DNA from 2 places in the Shewanella vesiculosa genome. Region 2 is predicted to be linked to the other one. Evidence: riboswitches for the same ligand, from Rfam matches in the RefSeq annotation. Region 2 holds a riboswitch; the other holds the start of a gene.
What was found. Region 2 has a riboswitch for thiamine pyrophosphate ahead of thiC (phosphomethylpyrimidine synthase ThiC). Riboswitches for the same ligand answer to the same signal wherever they lie in the genome.
Positions count from the first base shown of each region.

Region 1: it holds a riboswitch for thiamine pyrophosphate, as region 2 does, so the genes downstream of both, GW828_RS01975 (TonB-dependent receptor) here and thiC (phosphomethylpyrimidine synthase ThiC) in region 2, are expected to answer to the same signal.

Region 1 is NZ_JAACSD010000003.1:450,440-461,888, reverse strand. It holds gene fabG (3-oxoacyl-ACP reductase FabG) at 1-733, shown strand, start outside; gene acpP (acyl carrier protein) at 897-1,130, shown strand; gene fabF (beta-ketoacyl-ACP synthase II) at 1,293-2,534, shown strand; gene GW828_RS02020 (acyl-CoA thioesterase) at 2,633-3,121, shown strand; gene GW828_RS02015 (NAD(P)-dependent oxidoreductase) at 3,136-4,011, shown strand; gene cctA (tetraheme c-type cytochrome CctA) at 4,425-4,760, shown strand; gene GW828_RS02005 (LuxR C-terminal-related transcriptional regulator) at 5,265-5,894, shown strand; gene GW828_RS02000 (M61 family metallopeptidase) at 5,980-7,737, opposite strand; gene hinT (purine nucleoside phosphoramidase) at 7,942-8,295, shown strand; gene GW828_RS01990 (PaaI family thioesterase) at 8,295-8,804, shown strand; gene GW828_RS01985 (PaaI family thioesterase) at 8,801-9,268, shown strand; gene GW828_RS01980 (YcfL family putative periplasmic lipoprotein) at 9,331-9,723, shown strand; TPP riboswitch at 9,859-9,966, shown strand; gene GW828_RS01975 (TonB-dependent receptor) at 10,024-11,449, shown strand, end outside.
Region 2 is NZ_JAACSD010000007.1:62,091-73,539, reverse strand. It holds gene thiC (phosphomethylpyrimidine synthase ThiC) at 1-1,675, opposite strand, end outside; TPP riboswitch at 1,881-1,980, opposite strand; gene GW828_RS08485 (TonB-dependent receptor plug domain-containing protein) at 2,261-4,387, shown strand; tRNA gene GW828_RS08480 (tRNA-Asp) at 4,865-4,941, opposite strand; tRNA gene GW828_RS08475 (tRNA-Asp) at 5,025-5,101, opposite strand; gene GW828_RS08470 (TIGR03503 family protein) at 5,224-6,561, opposite strand; gene dnaQ (DNA polymerase III subunit epsilon) at 6,572-7,300, opposite strand; gene rnhA (ribonuclease HI) at 7,378-7,851, shown strand; gene GW828_RS08455 (methyltransferase domain-containing protein) at 7,878-8,657, opposite strand; gene gloB (hydroxyacylglutathione hydrolase) at 8,829-9,608, shown strand; gene GW828_RS08445 (lytic transglycosylase) at 9,761-11,314, shown strand.

The sequences.
Region 1 (11,449 bases), on a different contig from region 2:
TAATTTAGACGGTAAGGTTGCATTAGTCACAGGTGCTAGCCGTGGTATTGGCCGCGCAATTGCAGAGTCGTTAGTACAAGCGGGTGCCATGGTTATTGGCACAGCAACCAGTGAAAAAGGTGCAGCGGCGATTCAAGCTTACCTAGGTGACAAAGGCTTCGGGATGGTGTTAAATGTCACTGATAGCCAGTCAGTGGCTGATTTATATAGCCAGATCAAAGAAAAAGCCGGTGAAGTTGATATTCTTATTAACAACGCAGGCATTACTCGTGATAATTTACTGATGCGAATGAAAGATGATGAGTGGCAAGATATCATTGACACCAATTTGACATCATTATTTAAATTGTCTAAACCAGTAATGCGATCTATGATGAAAAAACGTTTCGGACGTATAATCAGCATTGGATCAGTTGTGGGTACAATGGGTAATGCTGGCCAAGTTAATTACTCGGCGGCTAAAGCGGGTTTGATTGGATTTACAAAATCTCTTGCAAGAGAGGTTGCATCTCGTCAAATAACAGTGAATGCTATTGCACCTGGATTTATTCAGACAGATATGACAGATGAGCTGACAGTAGAGCAGCAACAAGCTATCATGTCGCAAGTTCCGATGGAACGATTAGGGCAAGCACAAGAAATTGCCAATGCAGTATTGTTTTTGGCCTCGGATTCAGCCGCTTACATCACAGGCGAAACATTGCATGTGAATGGCGGCATGTACATGGTTTAAGAGCGATAGGTAGGTAACTACCTTCATTTGAGTCAGTGTTAGTGATAATTCAATGTCATTTTTTGTGGTTAGACCACAAAATCTAAGCTTGCATTGTTATCTAATTCGAATAAACTACTCGCAATCTTACGCAAGTGCGTAATTTGAATAGGAAAGAAAACTAATGAGCAACATCGAAGAACGTGTAAAGAAAATCATCATCGAGCAACTTGGCGTTAAAGAAGAAGACGTTAAATCAGCTGCTTCTTTTGTAGACGATTTAGGCGCTGATTCTCTAGACACTGTTGAATTGGTTATGGCTCTAGAAGAAGAGTTTGATACCGAGATCCCTGACGAAGAAGCTGAAAAGATCACTACTGTTCAAGCAGCGATCGATTACGTTTCTAAGAATCAGTAATCAAGAATTCACAAAAACAGGCGGCATTTATGCCGCCTGTTTTTGTTTAAAGCATTTGTAAACGCTCGTTCCATTTAATTGCACTAGAACACCCTTCCTTATATCTCTTTAGCTTTATCGCAATAATGGCATCGTGGCAGATTTTATTTAAAGGTGAATATCATGTCTAAACGTCGTGTCGTCATCACAGGTCTCGGTCTTGTGACTCCTGTGGGTAATGATGTCGAATCTTCTTGGAATGCCTTATTGGCTGGTCACAGTGGTATTGCTCCTATTATTAAGTTTGATGCGAGTGAATATAGCACTCGTTTTAGCGGCTCAGTCAAAGATTTTGATATCGAAAAATACTTAACCAAAAAAGATGCCCGTAAAATGGATTTATTTATCCAGTACGGTATGGCTGCGGGTATTCAAGCGGTGCAAGATTCTGGCCTCGATATGAGCCAAGAGAATCCCGCTCGAATCGGTACCGCGATTGGTGCAGGTATGGGCGGCATGTGGTTAATTGAACAAGGTCATTCGGCTTTGCTCAATGGCGGACCGCGCAAAGTGTCACCATTTTTTGTCCCTAGTACCATTATCAACATGATAGCGGGTCATTTGTCGATTATGTATGGCATGACAGGTCCTAACTTTGCAGTGACAACGGCTTGTACTACGGGTGTACACAATATCGGTTTTGCCGCACGTACTATTGCTTATGGTGATGCCGATGTAATGGTTGCCGGTGGCGCTGAAGATGTGACTAGTCCATTAGGTGTTGCAGGTTTTAGTGCAGCTAAAGCATTGTCTACTCGTAATGACGATCCCAAAGCAGCCAGTCGTCCTTGGGACAAAGACCGTGACGGCTTTGTTATTGGTGATGGTGCCGGTGTCATTGTGATGGAAGAATATGAACGAGCTAAAGCCCGCGGAGCTAAAATTTACGGCGAGTTAGTTGGTTTTGGTATGAGTGGTGATGCATTCCACATGACATCGCCACCTAGTGATGGTGCGGGTGCTGCGGCGGCAATGGTTAATGCCATTAATGATGCTCAAATTGAAAAAGAGCAAGTGGGCTATATTAATGCCCATGGCACATCTACCAATGCGGGTGATAAAGCTGAAGCTGCAGCTGTAAAGTCGGTATTTGGCCCTTATGCTTATGAGGTGCTGGTGAGTTCGACTAAATCAATGACCGGACATTTATTAGGTGCCGCGGGGGCGGTAGAGGCCATTTTCACTTTGCTTGCGCTGCGCGATCAACATGTTCCACCAACGATTAATTTAGACAATCCAGATGAAGGTTGCGACTTAGATTTTGTTGCCCATACATCTCGTCGCCATCAATTTGATTATGCTTTATGTAACTCATTTGGTTTCGGCGGCACCAATGGTTCTTTATTATTCAAAAAAATCGATTAGTTTCGTTAAGCTAAAAAAAGCGCCTCTGGCGCTTTTTTTGTAATAACACAAAGTGTATCGTTATTTATAGGTACATCTTGCGATCATCAGGAGGTTTTATGGCCGGTAAAGATAGACAACTTACACTACGTTTTTTGGCTGAGCCTGCAGATGTCAATTTTGGTGGAAAGGTGCACGGCGGTGCGGTTATGAAATGGATCGATTTAGCCGCTTATGCCGCAGCCGCAGGATGGAGTGGTAAATACTGTATTACGGTTTACGCTGGTGGTATTCGCTTTGTTAAACCTATTCACGTAGGTAATATTGTTGAAGTGACTGGTAAAGTGATTTATACCGGTACTACTTCGATGCATATCGCTATTGACGTTAAAGCCGGTGACCCTAAAGAGTCAGAACGTCATTTAACCACCCATTGTATTGTCATTATGGTTGCTGTAGATGATGACGGTAATCCTATCTCAGTTCCAGAATGGATCCCCACTACCGCTGATGATATTCGTTTGCGTGATAGTGCTATGCGATTAATGGATATGCGTAAACGTATTGGGGCTGAAATGGAAGCCCACGTTAAACCTTCAGTTGTTTAAATAAAGAGGATGATATGGCCAAAGTAGCATTTATTGGTTTAGGCGTTATGGGATACCCTATGGCGGGACATTTAGTTAAGCAAGGGCATGATGTTACTGTGTACAACCGCACTGCCAGTAAAGCTCAACAATGGGTTGAACAGCATGGTGGTAAGGCTGCAGATACGCCAAAAGATGCAGCTAAAGGTCAAGATATTGTTTTTACCTGTGTGGGTAATGATGATGACTTACGCCAGGTCGTCTTAGGTGAACATGGTGTCGTTCATGGCATGCATGCGGGGGCCATTTTAGTTGACCATACTACGGCTTCTGCCGATGTTGCCCGTGAAATTGCTGCATATATTGAGCCGCTAAGTATCGCTTTTTTAGATGCGCCTGTTTCTGGTGGTCAAGCGGGTGCCGAGAATGGTGTATTAACGGTAATGATGGGTGGCGAGCAAGCGCATTTTGATACAGTTAAGCCTGTTATTGAAGCGTATAGTCGTTGCGCTGAGCTATTGGGGCCTGTCGGTGCGGGACAATTAACCAAAATGGTTAACCAAATCTGTATTGCTGGTGTGGTGCAAGGTTTAGCGGAAGGACTTCATTTTGCTAAAAGTGCCGGTTTAGATGGCTTGAAAGTGATTGAGGTCATCAGCAAAGGTGCAGCGCAAAGTTGGCAGATGGAAAACCGCTATCAAACCATGTGGCAAGGTAAATACGATTTTGGTTTTGCTATTGATTGGATGCGTAAAGATTTAGGCATTGCCCTCGATGAAGCTCGTCGCAATGGCAGCCATTTACCCGTAGCTGCGTTAGTTGATCAGTTTTACTCAGAGGTTCAGGCCATGAAAGGTAACCGCTGGGATACCTCTAGTTTACTTGCTCGTCTGGAAAAATCGCGTGATTAGTATTCTTAATTTGTTGTAATAAAGTGCTATTACAGTAAAAAGCTCCGATTTTTATCGGGGCTTTTTTATTGACGATAAATAAGTAAATCGTCATTTATCTGCGTTCGTCTTTTTAATGCTAGTAAATTTATTGAATAAAAACCATCGAGTTACATGATGTAGCGCACATATTCAAAGTATTAACGCTGCTATTATCATTCCATCTAAATTAATTTTGCTTAAAGTGGATTGATTAACTAAGTTTATATTGCCCATCAATTTTAGACTATTTTATAAGTTGTTTAATAAATCGTTGGTAAATCATTTATAAACTAGGTTGTTGAGTAAGCCATAAGTAAAGTGTTGTGCTGCAGTGTGATGACCCGCGTCAGATAAAAAGAATGTGGGCATACGCTAAATTGGAGGAATGAATAGTGAACAATAAACTACTAAGCACATTGTTTGCGGCTGGTTTTGCGGTAATGATGATGTCTTCTGCATCATTTGCTGCTGATCAGACGCTCGCAGAGTTTCACGTTGAGATGGGTGGTTGTGAAAACTGTCATGCTAATGAAGAACCGTCTGCTGATGGTGCTTATGAATTTGAACAATGTCAAAGTTGTCATGGCACACTAGCCGAAATGGACGAAAATCATAAACCACATGATGGTGTCTTAATGTGCGCAGATTGTCATGCACCACATGAAGCCAAAGTAGGTGATAAACCAACATGTGATACATGCCATGATGATGGTCGTACAGCAAAATAAGCTATCTTTGATGGCAAAAAATACCGACATTTTGTCGGTATTTTTGTTTCTATTAGACGAATGTTACCGTGTTATTGTTGCTAGAAATATCTTCTTGTCACTGAATAAAGAGTATCCAATCAAGTTACGCTTATCAAAAGTGGTCCTGGCATAGACCTTTTCTGCTCATTAACCATCATCTAGATAAGTAATCTCAATAACGTTTTTATATGACTTAGCCGTGTCAATTTGACTGGGCTAGTGGAGATAATGGCTCAAAACTGTCACGTCATTTTTATTTTATTAGCTTAAAGTTAGGCATTCTTCAATCAAGTTAACTAGAATGAGATAACGTCAATAATCAATCGCCAATCAGTACTAAGCACTAGTATTAAGGTCTATTTTTGATTGTTTTCATTATTCTTTTGACTGATATGCAGACGAGGCCATGGTTGTTAGTATTACCTTGTTTGAATATAGGTTTAGCATTGAAGGCTGTTGATTTAATCACATGGAGTGTATCAAATGTTTAAAGTCGTAAATTGGATGATAGTATCGAGGTCTGAGTTATTAGTCGATTTGCTCGATTGCCGATGGCCACAAGAGTTTTTGGTTAAATTAACTAAAACCCAGCCTAGCAATATGGCTAAAATGTTAGCAGTTGAACCGATTGTGATAGTTTTTTTTGACCTATCAACCATCGATTTACAACAAGCCTATCAATTACAACGCCTGATTGAACGTGAATATTGCTCCATTCATACTGTGTTTATCAATTTCCCTAAGCAGCTTGATACCCGATTCCTTATTCATCCTTTAACGATAGGGGTGTTTTATACTGATAGCAGCCTTGCAGAAATTAGCATTGGTTTAAATGACATAATGAAAGGTCGAAGAGTCATACCTCAGGATTTATTACGTTCAATGGTGGACGATGATAATCATGATGATAATGAGCAGTTAACAATCCGCGAACGTGAAGTGCTACAAACTTTGCTAACTGGCAGTACCAATTTAGACATAGCTAACCAATTATTTGTAAGTGAATCAACCATCAAAACGCATTTATATCGCGCCTTTAGAAAAATCGGTGTGTCTAGTCGTGGCCAAGCAATTGCTTGGGCGCAAACTCACATGCATGAAGTAAGGTTATAAGCACTTGCTTGTCGGTTCATCATATGGCGAAAAAACACAAGATAAAAAGAGGTATTCAGAGATACCTCTTTTTATTTTTGAGTGATTAACCAAGCCACAATGATATTTTAGATGCATCTTTGATGCTAAGGGAAATAGTATCTAAAGCGGCTTCACTAATTGGCAAGGTTCCTTGCATCAGTTCATCACGTCTAAACCAGTGTAGGCTGATTTGCTCACCAACAGTCAAGCTTTGCAATTGCTGTTCAAATTGTGCTGTAACTTGTAAATTATCTGCTGCAATTAATAAATCACCCGCACTAAGACCCGCTTGATGGGCCGGACTGTGTTGGATGACGCTCAACACTTTTAAGCCCAATGATTCCGTTTTTGTTCTAGCACCAAAGCCAATGTTAAAGCCTTTAGCATCACCGCCACCTAAATCTGTGTTACCTTCGCTTGCTCGAAGCGTCATAGACACCCCAACCTGAGCCAGTAAGGCTTCAAGCGGTATATCATCACAGCTATTGAGGTAAGCAAATACATCATCACATGGACGTTTTAGGATGGTTTCAACAATCCGTTGATGGCTGAGCGGATCGGTACCGACACCGGTTAAGCCGTATTGTTGCCAAAGCTGACGCATAACATCGTCTAAACTTTTTTGCCCCTGGGTTTCAATGCGAAGGGTTAAATCTAAAAATAACCCAAATAGTGCCCCTTTGGTGTAATAGCTGACAATGGCATTAGCGGCATTTTCATCTTGCTTATAAAACTTGGTCCAAGCATTAAAACTTGACTGTTTTAGGGTTTGCTTAAAACGACCTTGACCTCTATATACTCGGGTCATAATTTGGCTAAGCAAGGTAAGGTAAGCGGCTTGATCAATACATTGAGATTTAAAGGTAATTAAATCATCATAGTACGAAGTAATCCCCTCATATGCCCATAGTTGCTCTGTGTAAGACTCTTGCGATAAATCAAATGGGCTAAATTCAGCCGGTTTAATTCGTTTCACATTCCATGAGTGAAAGTATTCATGGCTGCACAGTGACAAATAAGTGCGGTAACCTTTATCGACTGGTGCTTCTAATGACTGAGGTAAATCATTACGTGAACACATTAGTGCAGTTGAGGCTTTATGCTCTAAGCCACCAAAACCATTGTCTAAAACAGTGGTCATAAATACATAGCGTTCAAAAGGAGCTGGCGTGCCAAATAAATTGATTTGGTATTCGCATATGGCTTTAAGGTCTTTGGCTAAGCGAGCCATGTTGGCTCTATGCTTACCACTTAATACGATATCGTGAGGCACGCCGGCTACATAAAATGTCTCTATGGTTAGCTCGCCCATTTCAACCGGATGATCGATTAAGTCGTCATAGTTTTCCGCGCTAAAATCACCAAAGCCGAATTGCTCGCCAGTGGTTCGAGTCATGCTGGTGGCCAAGGTCCAATGGGATAATTCAGCTAGTGCTGGTGTTGCAATTGTGACTCTATGAGATTGAGATTCCAGCCCTTTGGCGGCTAAAAACACACTACTGCCATTGAAGAAGCCATGATTAGTGTCCAAATGTGCAGTGCGGACAGACAAGTCCCAAGCATAAATTTGGTAGCATAAGGTAATATGGCTACCCTGATTATTTAACTGCCAGGTTTGTTTGTCTAATTGAGTAACGGATAGCGGTTGTTGATTTTCTTTAGCATCAATGTCAATTATGTTTTTAGCAAAATCGCGGATCATGTAGCTACCGGGTAGCCAAGCGGGTAAACAAAAAACTTGTGATGGAGATGCTTCAGAGACAGTTAACGTGACTTCAAATAAGTGTGCTTTTGGATCGATCGCATGGATATGGTAATGCATAAAGAATTCCGAATAAGTAGGCGAGTCACAATCAAAACGATTGAGCTATAATCGACAATGCTGCCAAAAATGCCGACGTTAAGCAAACGAATCCCATTTTGAGCAAAAGATTATCCATAATGAGCGGTTTTACTGGAGTGATAGTTCAAAGAATTGATAGTATTATCAAAAGCAACAATGCAGTTATTTAATGAGGGCCCCAAAATGGCTGAAGAAACCATATTTAGCAAAATTATTCGTCGTGAAATTCCAGCGGATATTTTATATCAAGATGATTTAGTTACTGCATTTAGGGATATTGCACCGCAAGCTCCTACCCATATTTTGATTATTCCTAACCATCTAATCGCCACGACTAATGACGTTAAGGCCTCTGATGAACAAGCATTAGGCCGGATGATGACGGTCGCGGCTAAACTTGCTGATGAAGCCGGTATTGCACAAGACGGTTATCGATTAATTATGAATTGTAATAAACACGCTGGCCAAGAGGTTTATCATATCCATATACATCTTTTGGGCGGTAAGCCGTTAGGCCCAATGCTGAGTCGTGACTAATGAAAATCAACAGCGATTTTTTTCCGTTAACCGAAGTGGCCAGTCGATTTGTTAATCAGTTAGCTCAATGCCGCCGTTTAGGGCTTACTGTCCAAGAGGCCAGTGAGCATCACGTGCTTATTGAGTTACCTTACAGCCAAGACATCATTGGTTATCCTGACACCGGGGTGATCCATGGCGGGGTGATTACCACCCTAATAGACACCGCCTGTGGCACGGCAGTGGTATGTGCAATATTAAAAAAATATCAATCGTTAGAATTGTCACCGACACTGGATTTACGGGTCGATTACATGAAACCTGCTGAGCCGCATAAATCGGTTTATGGGTTTGCAGAATGCTATCGATTATCGCCAAGCGTGGCTTTTACCCGCGCGATAGCTTACCAAGACAGTATTGATGAACCTATTGCTCACGCTGTGGGATCGTTTATGCGCATTAGCCCAGAAATGGTTGGTGAATCGTTTCGGCAAGCATTAATGGGTAATTTGCCGGAGACGAAATCATGAGTGAACCAAGCAATATCAGTACGCAAACGGGTTTAGATGTTCAAGATGTGGTCAAACGGGCCATAGAGTTAAATGATTATAGTTATCTTCTTGAAAAAGTACCTTACTCACAATTTATAGGTATGTCTGTGGCGCGTTTTGGCGATGAAATGGTATTTAAATTACCCGCTAAAGATGACAATATTGGTAATCCTATATTACCTGCTATTCACGGTGGTGTGCTTGCTGGGTTTATGGAAATGTCAGCTATTGTGCAGTTAATGGTGTTTATGCAAGCTAAGAAAGTGCCTAAAATTGTCGATTTTTCAATTGATTATTTACGCGCAGGTTTGCATCAAGACACCTTTGCTGAATGCAAAATTACTCGCCAAGGTCGTAGAGTAGCAAACGTCAGCATGAACTGTTGGCAAACCAACCGCAAGCAGCTGATTGCGACAGCACGAGCACATTTTCTACTGGATTAGTCATGATGTGCTGCTGTGTTAGAGACAAGTTCAATTGCATCTATTTATTAAGGGAATATTGTATGAAAACATCATTACTATGTCTTATCGCTTCTGCGCTGTTACTTTCGGCTTGTGCGCATAATACTGCGGGTATCTCTGCTAATTCTAGTGGCCAACTTAGGGTTGATAATACCTCATTTGCTCGTGACGTTAACGTGACCGATGTTTCATCACTTATGGTCGCGGACTTAATCAAAGCGTCAGCATTGATTCAAAGCCAATCGAGTACTGATTTGCGTATTCAATACAAATTCACTTGGTTCGATGCGAGTGGATTTACCGTTGAAGATGAAGCAAGCAGCTGGAAATCAGTTAAGTTACATGGCAAGCAGCAGTTACAAGTCGGTGCGGTTGCGCCCAATTCGCAAGTCACCCGATTTGAGGTCTATGTGAGGCAAGCATTCTCCAATTAGACTCCATTATCATTAGCTTTAAGCTTATTTATGACAATAATCGATGTGATTTAGTGTGAGGGTTAATTAATTGCATTGTTGAGTTATCAAATTGTGTCACTGCTCGTGTATTCATATTGAAGTTAGTTTATAATCGAGACCGCCAAGGGGTGTTCAGTAAAACCTGAACTGAGATGTCTGTATGACGAACCCTTAGAACCTGATCCGGCTTATACCGGCGTAGGAATGGGCCACACTATAACTCGGTGCACCTCTTATTCGCTACTCTTGCCGGATCTCAAAATTACTATTTGAGGTCCTATGTTCACGAAAAATTCTATTAGATTACATCACACCCCCATTGCCTTAGCGGTGATTACAGCCATAAGCTCACCTATTGCTATGGCTAAAACCGCTGATGTTGAACGCGTAACACCTGAATATGAAAAAATGGAAGTCATTGTCGTTAATGCTGATTTTAGTAATATCAGCCTTGAGAAAATGCCCTCCAGTGTCACCGTTATTGATGCGCAACAATTAGAAGATGAAGGCGCACAGCATTTTGAAGATGTGCTCAATTCGATTGCTAACTTTAATTGGTCTGGTGGTAGCTCTCGACCTAAATACTTCCAAATTCGAGGTGTTGGTGAGCAAGAGCAATATCAAGGTGCACCTAACTCATCAGTTGGTTTTGTGGTCGATGACATCGATCTATCAGGCCTTGGCATGGTATCGAGTATGTACGACATGCAACAGGTTGAAGTGTTGCGTGGTCCACAGGGGACTCAGTATGGTGCCAACGCATTAGCCGGATTAATTTACCTAAAAAGTAACGATCCTACAGAGTCGTTTGAGCATGGCGCAAAAGTCAGCTTAGGTGACGATAACCTGCGCACTCTGTCAGGATTCAGCTCCGGCCCGCTTAATGATTCAGGCAAACTACTCTACCGGGTATCGTTAGAGCAACATAACCAAAATGGTTATCGTGACAATCTTTATCTTAATCGCGACGATACCAATGAGCGTGACGAATTGACTGCCAGAGCGAAGTTACGTTGGTATGCGACTGACGATTTGCAAGTTGATTTAACCTTGTTACATGCAAACTTTGATAATGGCTACGATGTGTGGACATTAGACAATAATCCCAGCAATACTTTAACTGACCAACCTGGCGTTGATACGCAAAAAACCTCCGGTGCTGGGATTAAATTTATTTATTCTGGTATACCAACATTTGATTTCACGTCGTTAACCTCGTTTGCGCAAACCGACCACCATAATGGTTATGATGGCGATTGGGCTAATCCAGAATATTGGGCAAGCAAACAATGTGCAGCTTATGATGACTCTGGTGCCGTTAATGGCAGCGAACCTTGTGTTTACGATTATACCTGGGATAAAAAGGGCGACCGTAAAACCTTTACCCAAGAATTTCGTCTATCGTCAAAAACCGCTGGGCGTATTTTCGCCGGCAGCACCGACTGGTTAGTTGGCGTGTATGCGATGAATTTACAAGAAGATAATGACTTGTATTCAGAGTACAACACTTATCCAGATGAAGTGCTGCAGTCCAGTTACGATGCGACCAATTATGCGGTATTTGCTCAATTAGACAGCCATTTAGGTGATGAATATTTATTGTCTACAGGACTTCGACTTGAACGTCGTGACAGTGATTATAGTGACAGTAATGAAGATAATTTCGCCCCATCAGAAGATATGTGGGGCGGGCATATTGCGTTAT
Region 2 (11,449 bases):
TATCAGGATCAAGGCCTAGGTTGTATTGATCTTCCCAACGGAATTCAAAGCGGGCTTTGGATAACGCATTATCACGCACTTGTGCACCTGGATGACCTTTAGCGACATCAGCAGCATGAGCTGCAATCTTGTAGGCAATTAAGCCTTGTTTTACATCTTCTTTGTTAGGTAAGCCTAAGTGTTCTTTGGGAGTGACGTAACACAACATCGCCACGCCATACCAAGCCATCATGGCAGCGCCAATCCCTGAGGTGAAGTGATCATAACCCGGCGCGATATCGGTAGTTTGTGGGCCTAAGGTGTAAAAAGGCGCTTCATCACAAAGAACTAATTGCTTTTCCATATTGACTTTAATCAACTGCATTGGCACATGACCAGGGCCTTCGATGATGGTTTGCACATCATATTCCCATGCAATTTTAACCAATTCGCCTAAGGTTTCTAATTCCGCAAATTGCGCTTCATCATTGGCATCGGCAATTGAACCGGGGCGCATACCATCGCCTAACGACAAGGACACATCGTATTGGGCGCAAATCTGGCAAATATCGCGAAAATGCTCATATAAGAAACTTTCTTGATGGTGGCTTAAACACCACTTAGCCATAATTGAACCGCCACGCGACACAATACCGGTAAGGCGTTTGGCGGTCATAGGTACATAACGCAATAATACCCCAGCATGGATGGTAAAATAATCTACGCCCTGCTCGGCTTGCTCTATTAGCGTATCTCTAAATACCGCCCAACTGAGATCTTCGGCAACGCCATTAACCTTTTCTAATGCTTGATAAATCGGCACAGTACCAATTGGCACTGGCGAATTACGGATAAGCCACTCACGGGTTTCATGGATATAACGTCCGGTCGACAAGTCCATGACGGTATCGGCCCCCCAACGGGTTGACCACACCAGTTTTTCCACTTCTTCTTCAATCGACGATGTCACCGCCGAATTACCAATATTGGCATTCACCTTCACCAAAAAATTACGCCCAATAATCATAGGTTCGGTTTCAGGATGGTTAATATTGAGTGGGATAATCGCTCGACCTCGAGCGACTTCATCGCGGACAAACTCAGGAGTGATCAGCTGACCAATATGCGCACCAAAAGCCTCTCCTGGTGCCTTTTGAGTCAATACGGTGTCAGTTACCTCAGCACGAGCCATGTTTTCACGAATGGCAATGTATTCCATTTCAGGGGTAACAATACCTTGGCGAGCATAATGCATTTGGGTCACGCATTTGCCCGGCTTGGCTCGCTTCGGCGCAACTAGGGCATCAAAACGCAAGTGATCTAAGCCATCATCAGCAAGTCGCTGTTGAGTAAAACCTGAACTTGCACCGGTTAATTGCTCGGTATCTTGTCGATCATCAATCCATGCTTGACGGATTTTAGCTAAACCTTGACGCACATTAATGTCGGCAAGGGGATCAGAATAAGCGCCCGCACAGTCGTAGACCATGATAGGTGGATTGGCTTGTTTAATGGGCTTTGCATCGGTGCCGCCAATGACGGTTTCAGTTTGATTAACCTGACGCATAGCGACGTTGATATCTGCACGACTACCCGTTAAATAGACTTTTTCAGAATTAGGATGTTGTAACGGTTTAAGGGTATCAATAAATTGTTGAGCATTAGCTCGAGTTTGACGACGGTTTGGATTTGACATTAGCAACCTCATTATTAAGAGTAGAGTTGCTTGTCTGGAGAGGTGTTGATAGCAGCAGTAAACAATAAAAATACTATCGCTTACGTCAATAACCACATAAAAAATACTAAAGTAATAACTTAACTGGACATATAAACCGATAAAAAACTCGGAGGTAAACGTCCATTTACTGTCTTGTTAAAACGTTATTATCTTCCCAATAATAATGATTATTACGCTTGTTTCCTTCGCAGGTTCTAGCCTGATCAGGTTCAACGGATCCCGAATAAACGGTCTCAGCCATAATGGCACTCCGACAAGATGTGCGTCAGTATAGGCAAGCTTTAAACAAAATATCAAGCCCTAACTATCATCTATTGCTATGACATCTATGAGTTAACATGCCGGCATTAGTTTAGCTTTATCCCTTATCTATCGTATTCACTCAACACTTGATGCATATATTTATAAAGGTGCGACATCATGTCGCACTCTTCATATTTATTAGCAGGTTATAATTTATTAAGGTGAACAATCTCCTTTGAAATTAACTCATCAAAGGTTTATAAAAAAACAATAAAGGTGATAGCTTTGACTCACAAAGTAATGCAAACCATTAAATTAACGAATAACGCCCCATGGGCTTACTCATCAATTGCATTGGCAGTAACACTGGCCATAACGCCGCAAGTAAGAGCTGAATCGAATGACATACAAAACAACCAAGGTGTTGAACATGTCAAAGTACAAGGACAGCAAACAACACATAAAGACCTACTAGGTTCGGCTGAAAACCTCTTAAAAAAGCAAGGCGTCGATTTCTCTGAGGCTGGCGGTGTGTCAGCCTTACCCATCTTAAACGGCATGATGGGCGATCGGATAAAAATCCTTATCGATGGTAGTGACATCACTTCATCATGTGCAAACCAGATGAACCCGCCGCTCTCATATGTATCTGCAAATCAAATCAGTTCAACGCAAGTCGTCGCGGGAGTCTCTCCGGTAAGTGCTGGCGGTGATAATATTGCTGGAGTGATAAAAATCAGCAGTTTAAACCCACTGTTCACTGATAGCGGCGCTGTAACATGGCACAGTGGTAATGTTTCTAGTGGTTATCGCAGTACCGATGATGCTTTTCTTGCTGGCGTCAATGCCACCGTTGCCAGTAAAACGTTAAGTTTTAGCTATCAAGGGTCATTTGAAGATGCCAACAGTTATACCGATGGTCATGGCGATAAAGTACTCGACACCCTATATCAATCTCAAAACCATGCGCTAACGGCAGCTTGGCAAGATGAGACCCAACAAATAGCCATTAAGCTTACTCATCAACATATTCCTTATCAGGGTTTCGCTAACCAATATATGGATATGACTAACAATGACAGCTACGGAGCGTTAGTGCGTTATCAGCGTTCACTAGAAAATGATGCCGAGTTTACAGCACAAGCCAATTGGCACAGCGTCGAACATGAAATGGGATTCTTTACTGACGAAAAAACCGGCAAGATGCCGATGGAAACTAAAGGAAAAGATTATAGCTACCAGTTGCATTGGCAATTACCCATAAGTTCAGACAGTACCTTGTTGATTGGACAAGAATATTATGTTTATCAACTTGACGATACTTGGCCCGCTATCGAAGGTTCATCTATGATGGGACCTAATGATTATGTCAATATTAATGACGGCAAGCGTCAACGTGCTGCTCTTTATGGTGAATGGCAACACACTCTAAATAGTCGTTGGTGGTTATCAGCTGGCGTCCGATATGAATACGTGTCAACAAACGCTGCTGAAGTACAACCCTATAACACTATGGCCATGATTGGCATGACCAATGTCAATGCCATAGCCGCAGATGAATTTAACAGCCTTTATCGTAAGCGTAATGACAATATTATCGACGCTACTCTTCTGGCTCGATATCAATTGAGTGACACTGAAGTCATAGAGGTTGGTTTAGCGAGAAAAAGCCGAGCGCCAAATTTATATGAACGTTACAGTTGGGGTCAAAGCACCATGGCAACAACCATGATCGGTTGGTTTGGTGATGGAAATGGCTATATAGGTAACCCAAACCTCAATGCCGAAACAGCACATACCTTAAGTACAGCCTATAAATTGGTACAAGATGACTTAGCCTTCAGCGCTACCGCTTGGTACAGCAAAATAAATGATTATATTGATGCCGATGAGGTTGGTAGTTTTAACAAAACGCCTATGACCAATACTCGCCGCAATATTTTACAGTTTACCAATGTTAACGCGACTCTGTTTGGTGCACGTATTGATGCTGAATACCAACTAGCAGAAAACCGCAGTGGTAAATGGCTCATGGTTGCTAATGCCACTGCCACTCACGGCGAAAGAGATAACGGTGACGAGCCTCTGTATCAAATAAAGCCATTACAAACTGAGCTTGCTCTTCACCAAGAACTTGGTGATTGGAAAAATAGCCTTAGCTGGCAATGGGTCGCGAGCAAAGATCGCGTTGATAGTCAGCGCTTAGAAAATACAACCAACAGTTACTCTCTGCTTAACTTAAGCAGCAGTATCCAATGGCAAGGTGCAACAATGACTGTCGCCGTGAAAAACTTACTCGACGAATATTATCAACTGCCTTTAGGCGGGGTCAGTATTGCACAATACAAAACAGACAACAGTAACGGCTTTGAACAAATAGCCGGAGCTGGACGATCGCTTGAATTGAATATTAATTACGCATTCTAGAGCTGGGTAGATAATAGCGAAATAAGTATCGATTACAATTACCTTAAGCCATCGAGATCACACTGCTTAGCTATATATTTTCAGTATTAAAAGCACCCACTACGGCCGGAACTGAGTGGGTGCTGCTGAACAGCGGTGATAGTTATCAATAATGGCAACAGCCAAGATGCGATATAGCCTCGAATGAATTATGTTTAAATAAATAAAAGTTAGCTTTTAGAGGAAGTCGTCAGCCAAGACCCTACAATTCATACTGCGGTTAATTGTATGCAAAATAAGCTCGATAAAGCGGCTTACTTGATGGGTAGGATTTAGATGTCACCTACCCTAAGGATAATGTTTTGCTTTGCGCCGTAATGGCTATTTACTCAATCTGATGCTGAAATCACTCTGTGGTTATCTCGATTGGCTTAAGCATTCAGCTCCGTCTTAAAATAAAAAAGCCTCTACATTGCTGTAGAGGCTTTTTTATTTATTTGGCGGAGCGGACGGGACTCGAACCCGCGACCCCCGGCGTGACAGGCCGGTATTCTAACCAACTGAACTACCGCTCCAAAACGGTTTGTATACACTTAATAAAACTAACAATATTAAACTAATTGCTGTTTATTTTATTAAGTGCAAACAGGTACTTGAATGGCGGAGCGGACGGGACTCGAACCCGCGACCCCCGGCGTGACAGGCCGGTATTCTAACCAACTGAACTACCGCTCCACACAAGTGCGATGAATAATAAAGTTGTGATAATTAATCGTCAACTGTTTTTTAATTGTTTTAGCTCAATTAGTCAAAATTTGCTCAATTGCGCATTTTGTGACTAAAAAACACTCAAAATATTAGTTTTTATCATCAGGCATAGTCAGGTCAATATCGTCTAAATCAACACTTTCAAGCAGACCCTCTTGGGAATTTTGATTACTTTCAGGATTTTGCTTTAGCCTTTCTTCTGCTGCAGCCATCGCTTTGGCAAGGGTCTGCTTTTTACGCCATATCACTAAGCCCACAACACCGAACAAAAACAGTATTCCGTTGATGGTAATAATCCAGAACATTGCATTATCTTTAGCCTCTTGCTCTTCAAATTCAGCTTGAATAGCCGCTTTTTTAGCCAGTTCTTCAACCGATGGAGCCGGAGCTGGAGGCTCAATCAAATTAAAAAACATTTCAGGCAAATTCAGGACAATTTCACGACCATCGACAGTCGTGGAGAACGCATGCCCTTGAACACGATAACTGCCATATTCGGTCACTTTAGGTAAAAAGAGAATTTGATTTGCACTGGTCACGGTTTGAACGGTTAAAGGCAGCGATAAACCGGCAGGACCAACTAACTCAAATTCAAAATGTGTTTGTGCCAGTATCACCACGGATTCATCAACCGCTAATTGGATCTGCCATATCTCTTTTAATGGGTCGCTATTAGGCACCATTTTAACCTGTATTGGTTGTGCTGAAAGCCCAAAAGGCATTGTATATTCGCGCTCAAACACATTATTTCGCGCAGTGACATTAAGCACATAATGACCCGCGGGTTGTTGCAAATTTTGGCTGCCAGTAAAGATGCCATCGTCTGGAACTTCATCAAACAATTCACCATTGTCTTTATATTCGCCAACAATAACAGTACCAGTAGCAAAATTATCGTCAGTAGCAAGGTGTTGACTGGTGAAACGAGCGGTCCATTCCACCATATAGTCTAAACCCGGCATTCTCATGGTTAAATCATCACCTAACAGCCTTGCCGTCACCTTCAAGCGTTCGCCCTGATAAAGAGGCTGAGGTAAAGGTTCCACTGCAATATCGAGTGCAGAAATTTTTTGAATGGTCGATCCTTCCACCACACTGCCTAATAACTGCCAAGGACCAGGCATCGGCTTCTCAATATAAATCATGTCGGCAGCAATACCGTCGACCCACTTGACGGTTTGTGGATGACGATTTGAATACCATTTACTGCCATCGGGTAAAATCACCACAACGGGGGCTGAACCATAGCTCCGTTGGATCACTAATGTGAGATGATCAACCATATGATCAATGCGAAAACGATTTTTTAATTCTGCGGCTTGCGATGCAGCTACCACTGAAGCTTGGGCAGTAGATTGCCAAACTAAGATGATACTTAGCAAAAATAAATAAGAAATCGCTAGATAACCGGCACGAATGGCACTCATAAAAGTTGGTTTACCCTCTCCAGAGACATTTACCTGACTTCTCAATGAGATCAAGTCGTTGTTCGTGTAATAGTAATTCATCGGCTGACGCGCCAACGACTTTAAGATTAAACGCTGCAGGATCGATATTTTTTATCCCGCCGCCCTCTTGACCCGCTTTTTCATTAGACAAATTAAACTTAATTTGTCCACCGGTCATGATTAAATAAACATCAGCGAGAATTTCAGCATCAAGTAACGCCCCATGATAGGTGCGACGTCCATTGTCGATGCCATAACGTCGACACAGTGCATCTAGGTTATTTTTTTGGCCAGGATGTAACCTTTTGGCAATGGCTAAACTGTCTAAAATACTGCAAATATCTTTGGTTTTGGGACCAACTGGATTGAGTTTGGAAAACTCATGATCCATAAAGCTAACATCGAAGTTAGCGTTATGAGCGACAATTTCAGCACCATCGATAAAATCAATAAAATCTTTGGCGATTTGGTGAAACCGTGGCTCATTGGCAACACGATCATTGGTAATGCCATGCACTTGAATCGCTTCTTCATCAATGGCTTGACCAGGATTAATATATTGATGATAAGTCCTGCCAGTTAAACGGCGATTAATCACCTCAACACAACCAATTTCAATAATGCGATGTCCCACATAAATAGGGCCACCAGCTTGGTTCATACCTGTGGTTTCGGTATCGAGAATAACTTGACGACTTGCACTAGAAATAATGTTCATATTTTTTACTCATTCAGCCCTCGCCTTTGTATAAATTGAGTATACTGGCGCGAATATTTAGCTATGGTAACAACTTGATGGCCGAACTCAAACAGCTGTATATCTTTACTGATGGTTCTTGCTTAGGAAACCCAGGACCGGGTGGTTATGGCGTGGTAATGAAATATAAACATCAGCAGCACGAAATGGCTGACGGATTTTCATTAACGACCAATAATCGGATGGAGCTTTTGGCTCCAATTATCGCATTAGAAGCCTTACATGAGCCCTGTAATATCATTTTAACCAGTGACAGTCAGTACATGCGCCAGGGTATTATGACGTGGATCCATGGCTGGAAAAAAAAGGGCTGGATGACTTCAACTAAGCAACCAGTTAAAAATGTAGATTTATGGAAACGTTTAGACGCAGTAAGTCAATTACACAAAATTGACTGGCGCTGGGTAAAAGGCCATGCGGGCCATATTGAAAATGAACGTTGTGACGTATTAGCCCGAAAAGCCGCAGAAGCTAAACCTCAACAAACTGATGTTGGATATCAGCCCGAATAAGAGTCAAGCTCATTATTTGCATATACTTAGGAATTTTTGGGCTTTATCAACGCTTTTTCAACACCTTGGGTATTTGTTAATCCTGAACGACCTGCCGTTGGCGCCGGAGACCAGGTAGGCGCTTTTATTTTGGATTTATCTTTAATGGGTGTTAGCGGAGTGGTCATTTTTCGAGCTACGATTAAATAGACACTGCCCGTGCTAGGTAACCAGTTAGCAATACTTTTTTGCCACAATGGAGTTTGCGGGCTTTTTTTAGCTTGATGGCCACGGTTATCCGCACCTTGTCCTAACAACGAATGATACATTAAACGCTCATCCGCTAAGACTTGATAGCCCAATAACCCAAGCCAATCTTTCACTCTAGATGGCATAAAAAACTGCCCACTCCAAGGTAATTGAGTTTGATACTTTGGTAAAATCTTACCAATAAAAGCAGGACTGATAGGGTTAAAACCGACAATGAATATATAACCACTGCTAATGAGAACCCGGTCAAACTCACGTAAAATTTGATAGGGATCTGACTCGAACTCGAGTAAAAAACAACTTAATACTGTGTCAATAGCACTTTGCTGTATAGGTAAATGGTGTGGGTCAGCCTGAATACTGGCATTTGTGGCGTCATAAACAGAAAAATGCCGAGTAATACTGCAAGATAAACTATTTAGCTGACCACTTAACGCCCCAACCTTGAGTAAATGATAGCCAAATATACGGGGCCACCAAGGAGCCAATTTAGCTTCTATCTCGGTTTGCAATAACTCACCAAAAGGTAAATCTTGCCAAATAAGGGGTTTTAACATGAAGCCCGCCAAGGTTTATTGTGCAAAAATGTTGTATTGATTAGATTCACTCTACCATAAGGTATTTAATTTTCAGCTAAGCATAATTGAAACTTCGATCTGTCTTTACTTGAAGTTATTAAACGATATCCGTTACCCTAACAGATAGTCAATCATCACTCGAGTCAGATTATGCTTAACGTTCATACCATTGCAGCTTTTAATGACAACTACATTTGGTTAATCCATCAAACAAACAGCCTTAATGCTTATGTGGTTGATCCAGGTTGTGGTCAAACTGTTATCGATTATTTAGCCACTACCAATCTAAACCTCATTGGCATATTGATTACTCATCATCATGGTGATCACACTGGCGGTATCGAAAAACTGCAACAACACTTCAATGATAACCTGACTGTTTATGGACCCAGTAACGAGCGCATTGATGGATTAACCCAGCCGTTGACCCTAGAGTCAACGATGAGTATCGATATTCCACATTTAGGACTAACTCAAGTCATGGCCGTTCCAGGGCATACTTTAGGTCACATTGCTTATTATATTGACGATAAATTATTTTGTGGCGACACCCTATTCAGTGGCGGGTGTGGACGTTTATTCGAAGGAACGCCTGAGCAAATGTTGCATTCATTAACTATGTTAGCCAATTTACCTGATAAAACTCTGGTTTTTTGTGCTCATGAATATACCCGGTCCAATCTGGATTTTGCCTTACATATCACGCCAAAAAATTTACACTTAATTGATTATGCCAATAAAGTGGATCAATTACGCTCACAAAACAAACCGACCATTCCGAGCTCTATCGCGACAGAAAAAGCCATAAACCCGTTCCTTCGCTGCCATTTAAATGAGACCCAAGTCGCAATATCCGCTAAGGGCGGTCTCGACAATATTAATGAAATTCAATCATTTACTTTAATAAGAGAATGGAAAAACCAATTCTAAAGTAACATGAAAACACTTTAATAAGACAAGCTAAATAATTTAATCTACAATGCCAAACTGAACTAAAGCATGACCAACAGAGTCTCATAGGCACTTGGTATGTTCGAGCCTTTATTTTAACGCCCTGAGAACTTGAGGAAGTGTATCTTCAAATGAAAGCAAACTTATTTATTATTGCTGGTAGCATACTGGCAATAACAGGGTGTCAGACCCTTCAAAGTACTAGCCCGCAAACAGATATAGATCAACAGACTGTCGCCATTAACGCTAAAAGCAAAAAGTCGTCGGCAGTAACACTAGATGAAATAGAAGTACAAGTTTCCGAAGTCAATAATCTATGGCTGCGGATCGGTAATGAAATGACACTACCGATAACAGACAACGAATTAGTTGCTCGCTATCGACAGTGGTACATCGATAATCCCAAGCATTTAGAAATTATCACTCAACGCGCTAGCCCATTTTTGTATTATATTGTCGATCAACTCGAAAAGCGTCATTTGCCAATTGAACTGGCCTTATTACCGATAGTTGAAAGTGGTTTTGATCCACTAGCCTATTCCAGTGGCCATGCCTCAGGCCTTTGGCAATTAACCGCACCAACTGCCACGTCTTTTGGGGTAAAAACTAACTGGTGGTACGACGGTCGCCGCGATGTGGCCTCGTCAACTAAAGGTGCATTAGACTTAATTCAGTACCTTTATCCTAAAATGGATCAAAATTGGCTTTATACACTTGGCGCATACAATTCAGGTGAAGGTCGAATTTTAAATGCGATTAAGCACAACCAAGCTCGCGGCAAATCAACAGATTTTTGGTCGTTATCGTTACCCAAAGAAACGGCACATTACGTCCCACAATTATTAGCATTGGCTGATGTCATTAAGCATGCCGATAAATATGGCATAACGTTAACGCCTATCGACAATGTGCCGCAAATAGAAGTTGTTCCTATTGAGAGCCAACTTGATATCAACCTAGCAGCCGATTTAGCTCAAATTGATATAGTTGACTTAAAGGCGCTCAATCCGGGTTTAAAGCGTTGGGCAACGGCACCACAAGGACCACATCAATTAATATTGCCCAGTGATAAAGCAACAAACTTTAAACTTGCATTAGCTACTATAGAACCTGACTCTCGTATTAACTGGGTTCGCTATAAAATTAAGTTTGGTGACAGCATCAGTCGAATTGCTGACCAATTTGAAACAACGGCATCTTTAATTAGAAGCAGTAACGGTATTAAAGGCAATAACATTATTGCTGGACGATTTTTAATTATTCCAGTTGCTGCGAAAGACCCAGATTTAGCGACTATGACAGCAGACCAAGTTCTCGCTCGTAAAGCGGTTGTGAAATCTAGCCCGAACAAGCAAAGCTATACGGTAAAGTCTGGTGATTCATTATGGAAAATATCTCAGTCACAACAAGTGACTGTGGCACAATTAATGAAGTGGAATAACCTGACAAAACAGTCAACGTTATCAATAGGTAAAAACTTAGTTATTTATCCAAATGAAATGACAGCAAGCACCAGTAATAATGAAAAAACGGTTAACTACCGTGTTCAATCAGGTGATTCATTGGCGCGTATAGCAGTAAAATATAAAGTGACGGTGGCAGAGTTAATTGAATGGAATAGTTTGCAAAACAGCAAGTTAATTCAACCTGGTCAAATATTAAAATTGATTATGACCAATAGCTAACTAACATTGCTTCTAAGATGATTATCCTATAACAGTTTTCACCTTAGTACTGATTTTGAATTATAAAAAAGGACAAGTATGCACTTGTCCTTTTTTTATGTTTTAAGATTAATAGCCATGCTAACTTATTAGGCG